2 regions of the Yersinia vastinensis genome follow, and region 2 is predicted to be linked to the other one. Evidence: predicted binding sites of a transcription regulator. Region 2 holds the regulator's gene; the other holds the start of a gene.

Region 1 (3,229 bases), 1.1 Mb from region 2:
AGTGGTGCTTGGGTAGTAGCGTTTTTGGCTTAACATCGGTAACCGCATTTTTACGTCAACCCAGCTATCCGGGTTACCGTTCTGACTTTTGGTCAGCCGGCGGGCATCCAGCATATGGCCGTAACCCAAATTATAGGCGGCCAGTGCGAACCAGATTCGCTCATCTTCTGGAATGGTATCCGGTACTTTTTTCATCAAGCGCTGCAAATAAATGGAGCCGCCTCTAATGCTTTCCTCAGGATCAACCCGGTCTTTAACTCCCAACCCACTGGCGGTGGCACGGGTTAACATCATCAGACCGCGAACTCCAGTCGGTGATGTGGCCTGTGGGTTCCAGTGGGATTCCTGATAAGCAATTGCTGCCAGTAATTTCCAGTCGATTTCGCCAGCGTGTTTTTCAAACAGATGCTGGAAGGCGGGCAGCACATTATCGATGGCCGACAGGAAAGTTTTAGTATCGACATAATCAAAGCTGCCGACATGGCCCAGATATTTTTCCTCCAGCCGCGCTAAACTGCCATCCTCAACCATCTGACTATAGAAATCGAGCATTGCAGCATACAGGCTGTCATCATTACCTTGCTGGAAATACCAAGTGACGGGTTCTTCATCTGTCACGTCAAAAGCCACTGCCAATTGTGGGTGGATGCGTTGCAGCAGCGCGATAGTGACAGAATCGCCAAGGGTATAGTCGAGTTTGCCCTCAGCGACTTGCTCGAGCAGCTCTTTTCCCGAGCGATCAATGGATGAACCCCAGTTAAGGTCCGGATATTTGCTCTGTTTGAGCTGCTTCAAGGTGGTCATATGGGCGGAACCGGAGGCGACAATCAGTTGACCTTTTAAATCACTGAATGATTTTGGTCGTGGTTGGCCCAATCGGTATACCAATTGTTGTGACACAGAATAATAAGCGGGGCCGGTGCGCGCCCGGTTAAGGCGTTCACTGTTATAAATCAGCCCAGCGGCCAGCATGTCGGCATCGTCGCTATCTAAAGCATCAAATAGATCGTTAATATTATGATGCGGAGTCATCACCAGCTTGACCCCTAGATAGTCAGCAAAACGTTTTGCCAGCTCATAGTCGAGACCGGAAGGACCATCCTTTCCGGTTGAGTAAATCAGCGGTGAACTTATTGTGCTAACTCGCAGTTCACCACGGGCTTTTATACGGTCCAGTTGCCCCTCTTGGCCATTGCGCCAAGGAATATTGGGCCACAGCGCGAGGGCCAGAAGTATGGCAACTACACCGATGACAAAGTAATTTAATTTTATGCGCGTCAAATAGTTATCTCTCGGCAGCGCTCTTTATATGTGCGTTGTAAAGCGAAAATCAACATGGTTAAATCCCCAGGGGAGTGGCATTTTGCGCAACAAATCGTCAGTGTGCAACTTTATTGCGTGCTTATTTATCCGCTATTCGCTGTAGATCTCTGACAGAGGTTTCTGACGCAATTATTAATAATAGATACGCAAACGGTTTCGTCGGCGGCTTAGATTCACTATAATGGCGCGCGTTTTCCCCTGTTGCGCCCAATGAAGTGCTGTTCCAGTCGCTTCGAAGACGAGAGAAACTTAGATTATGGAAATACTGCGTGGTTCGCCCGCTTTGTCGGCTTTTCGTATTACCAAACTGCTGTCCCGTTGTCAGGACGCTCATCTGCCGGTAGATGATATCTACGCTGAATATGTTCACTTTGCCGATGTCAGCGCCCCATTGAGCGCTGAAGAACACGCCAGACTCCAACGGCTGCTTCAATATGGGCCATCTCTCCCGGAACATGCGCCACAAGGGCGCTTACTTCTGGTTACTCCAAGGCCCGGAACCATTTCCCCGTGGTCTTCCAAAGCGACAGATATTGCACACAATTGTGCTTTACCGCAGGTTCTGCGTCTTGAGCGCGGTCTGGCTTTCTATATACAAGGCCCGGGCCTGAATGACAGCCAATGGCAACAATTGTCGGCGTTGCTGCATGACCGCATGATGGAAACGGTGTTTACCGATTTGCAGCAGGCTGAGCAGTTGTTCTCTCATCATCAGCCAGCCCCGGTACAGCGGGTCGATATTCTGACTCAGGGCCGCAGTGCATTAGAGCAGGCCAACATTAAATTGGGTCTGGCACTGGCACCGGATGAAATCGATTATCTGCTGACTGCTTTTACTGGCCTTGGGCGCAATCCGACAGATATTGAGCTGTACATGTTCGCACAGGCAAACTCCGAGCATTGCCGCCATAAGATTTTTAATGCGGACTGGATAATTGACGGTGTGAATCAGCCTAAGACACTGTTTAAGATGATCAAAAATACCTTTGAACACACACCGGATTACGTGCTGTCTGCTTATAAAGACAATGCGGCGGTCATGGAAGGTTCTCAGGTTGGACGTTTCTTTGCGGCACCAGAAAATGGTGTCTATGGCTACCATCAGGAAGCGGCACATATCTTGATGAAAGTAGAAACCCATAACCACCCAACAGCCATTTCACCGTGGCCGGGGGCGGCGACCGGCTCAGGTGGCGAAATCCGTGATGAAGGTGCTACCGGGCGTGGCGCTAAACCTAAAGCTGGATTGGTGGGCTTCTCCGTTTCTAACCTGCGTATTCCGGGCTTTGAACAGCCATGGGAAGAGAATTTCGGTAAGCCAGAACGCATTGTGACCGCGCTGGATATTATGACCGAAGGCCCACTAGGCGGCGCGGCATTTAATAACGAATTTGGTCGTCCTGCATTATTGGGCTATTTCCGTACCTATGAAGAGCGCGTCAATAGCCATAACGGTACCGAATTGCGTGGCTACCATAAGCCTATTATGTTGGCTGGTGGGATAGGTAATATCCGTGCTGATCATGTGCAAAAAGGTGAGATAGTCGTCGGTGCCAAGCTGGTGGTGCTTGGTGGGCCAGCGATGAATATTGGATTGGGCGGTGGTGCAGCTTCTTCCATGGCCTCCGGTCAGTCAGATGCGGATCTGGATTTTGCTTCAGTACAGCGCGATAACCCAGAAATGGAACGCCGTTGTCAGGAAGTGATCGACCGTTGCTGGCAGTTAGGCGATCACAACCCGATTCTGTTTATTCATGATGTCGGTGCGGGCGGTTTATCTAATGCCATGCCTGAGTTGGTCAGTGACGGTGGTCGCGGTGGTCGTTTTGAGCTGCGCGACATCCTTAACGATGAGCCGGGCATGAGTCCGTTGGAAGTGTGGTGCAACGAATCTCAAGAACGTTAT
Region 2 (3,229 bases):
AATAGCAAAAAGCCCCAACCCGGCGAGTAACACAGGTTTACGACCCAGTTTATCGGAAATTGGCCCCCAGATAAGTTGAGCGATGGCGAAACCGGCGAGAAAGATACTTAGGCTGGCACTAATGGAGCCGGCAGAGGTTTGCAGTTCTTGCTGCATAGCGCCAAAGGCAGGCAAATACATATCTGTAGCCAGATAGCCCAACATGCTCAAACCAGCCAGATAGAACATGAAACTTGATGACGTCTTCATTCTTTATTTCTCTTTATCATATTTTTTGCAGGTAATTTGCTGTTTTTAGAAATTTTATCATTAGGGATTTATTGCGGGGGCATTCTATACGGCGCGATATTCTGTTGTGAACCGGTAATATTTGCGACATGCTATCAAAAAAATTGATAGCAAACGATTGAGTGAAAAGAGGCAGAAAAAATGTGGTCGGAATATGCGTTGGATGTGGTTGATGCCGTAGCTCGTACGGGGAGCTTCAGTGCAGCCGCCCAAGAATTGCACCGTGTGCCGTCTGCGGTGAGTTATACCGTACGCCAACTGGAAGAGTGGTTGGCAGTTCCGTTGTTTGAACGGCGCCACAGAGACGTGGAGTTGACCCCTGCGGGGCTGGTTTTTATTAAAGAAGCTCGAGATGTTATCAAAAAAATGAATGACACACGCCGTCAGTGCCAGCAAGTGGCGAATGGCTGGCGTGGCCAACTCAATATTGTGGTGGATAAAATAGTCAAACCGCAGCGGAGCCGCCACTTAGTATTAGATTTTTATCGTCATTTCCCTGATGTTGAGTTGCGGGTACGCTATGAAGTGTTTAATGGCGTCTGGGATGCGCTGGTGGATGGGCAGGCTGATATGGCTATTGGTGCAACACGTGCAATCCCGGTGAGAGGGCGGTTTGTGTTTCGTGATATGGGATTCTTGTCATGGCTCTGTGTGGTCAGCATTGACCATCCTCTTGCTCGTTTGACAGGGTCACTGAGTGACGATCAATTACGGCCTTACCCCTCGTTGTGTTTAGAAGACACGGCGAGAAACCTGCCAAAACGGGACACCTGGACGTTGGATAATCAACAGCGATTGGTGGCACCGGATTGGATGACCGGAATTGATTGTTTGTGTGAAGGATTGTGCATTGGCATGGTGCCTGCTCATATGGTGTCGCCTTTGATTGCGCAAGGAAAGTTGACGGTATTAACGTTGGCGGAGCCACTTCCCGATAGCCCATGCTGTTTAACTTGGGAGCAGAATAACCATTCTCCCGCTTTGGCTTGGCTGCTAGATTATTTGGGTGACAGTGTCACGCTAAATGACGAGTGGCTAAGAGACGATAATGCGCAGTTTGGCGAGGGAGTTGAGCAGTAGTGGCCGGTGGCATTGAAAGCTACCGGCCAAAGAGGGTTAACGGCGGTAGTCGCGGTATGGACCGTCAGCCACAGAACGGCGTTCGACCAATTTTGGATGCACCTCAATGGTCTGCGGATCTTCGCGTTTGCTGACAATACGATCCAACAACATGGCAAAGGCAGTTTCACCTAATCGCTCTTTGGGTTGGTGAATCGTTGTGAGCGCTGGCGAGAAATAGCGGGCATTACGCACGTTATCATACCCGATCACCGAAATATCTTGCGGCACTCGCAAGCCCAGTTCATCAGCTGCGCATATTGCGCCCATGGCCATAATATCTCCACCACAGAATACGGCGGTAGGGCGATGTTTTTGCGTTAGAATCTGATGCATGGCTTTATAGCCCGATTCGGGTTCAAAATCGCCCTGGACCACCCACTCATCACGCAGCGTGATGTTGGCCTCCTCTAAAGCTTTCAGAAAACCTTGATGGCGGCCCCCGCCGGTATTTCGCGACAGTTGGCCGGGGATGGCTCCAATATCACGATGACCGCGCTCAATCAGATAACGGCCTGCTAAATAGCCGCCTTCAAATGCATTATCAATGATTGAATCGGTAAAATCACCGCGCGCAGTGCCCCAATCCATCACCACCATGGGGATATTGCGATAATCTTCCAGCATCCCTAATAGTTGTTCTGGATATTCAGAACACATTACTAATAGGCCATCGACACGTTTTTGCGCCAGCATGGCCAGATACGCTTTTTGCTTATCCAGATTATTATGAGAGTTACATAAAATCAGGGTATAGCCCTTGCTATAACAGCTATTTTCAACCGCTTCGATCACTTCAGCAAAATAGGGCGCTTCACTGGATGTTGCCAGCAAACCAATTGACTTTGTGTGATTGACTTTCAAACTGCGAGCCACAGCACTGGGCGAATAATGCAATTCTTTAATTGCCGCCCACACGGCAGCCTTGGTGTTTTCGGCGACGAAACGAGTTTTATTGATCACGTGCGAAACGGTGGTGGTGGACACACCCGCATGTTTGGCCACATCTTTAATCGTTGCCATAAAAAAATAACTCCTAAGCTTACCTGTTACAGCAGGTAAGTATTATGTTAATCGTTTGCCTGCATGACTCGAAAACCGCTCAGACAGAAACATGATAGTAGGCTGGATAGTTGAATCCGCTGATTGTCTGAGAGTATTTATTGGACGTTATTAGTCGGTATGCAGTTATGAACTGCGAATTTTGTCTGATCTGGAGGAAAAGGGGAAGAGCTAATCAATGTTATAAAGTGCGTAATGAGCACAAGATTTTTTTTCCTAACTGTGGGAAAATAATTTAACGCACTAATTATGTGCCTTTTCCCTACTAAAACTAACCGGCTGAGGAGTATTTATGGATACCAATCTGAAAATGTCGCTGATTACGACTGTTGGCGCGCTGGCGATGATTATTGTCTTTAGCTTCGTGGCGGTCATGAATTAATTAAACCGCTTGCCGGTGTGAAGTGCTAAGTAGGGCGGATAATTCCGCCCTTAATTATTTTTACAATATCAGGCTAAATTCTTCTCGACGAAGGACCAGTTAACCAGTGCCCAGAAGTTCTCCAGATATTTTGGTCGTGCGTTGCGATAATCGATGTAATAGGCGTGTTCCCACACATCAACAGTCAACAATGGTTTATCAGCAGTTGTCAGTGGCGTGGCAGCATTTGATGTGCTGACAATTGCCAGCTTACCATCTGCTTTTTTTACCAGCCATGTCCAGCCTGCGCCAAAATTTTTCACTGCCGCATCAGTAAACTGCGCCTTAAATTCAGCAAAAGAACCAAACGATTGATTAATGGCATCCGCCACTTTGCCG

The links. Region 2 encodes PurR, which represses purine synthesis genes. Its sites were predicted from a motif close to CANGCAAACGTTTGCNTG; they were not measured.
Positions count from the first base shown of each region.
Region 1: the regulator PurR is predicted to act here: its motif matches at 1,467-1,484, upstream of purL (phosphoribosylformylglycinamidine synthase).

Region 1 is NZ_CP173260.1:1,161,734-1,164,962, forward strand. Features, by position in the region: gene mltF (membrane-bound lytic murein transglycosylase MltF) at 1-1,281, opposite strand, end outside; gene purL (phosphoribosylformylglycinamidine synthase) at 1,580-3,229, shown strand, end outside.
Region 2 is NZ_CP173260.1:2,256,283-2,259,511, forward strand. Features, by position in the region: gene punC (purine nucleoside transporter PunC) at 1-249, opposite strand, end outside; gene punR (DNA-binding transcriptional activator PunR) at 430-1,368, shown strand; gene purR (HTH-type transcriptional repressor PurR) at 1,405-2,430, opposite strand; gene ACIOG0_RS10605 (YnhF family membrane protein) at 2,762-2,851, shown strand; gene sodB (superoxide dismutase [Fe]) at 2,920-3,229, opposite strand, start outside.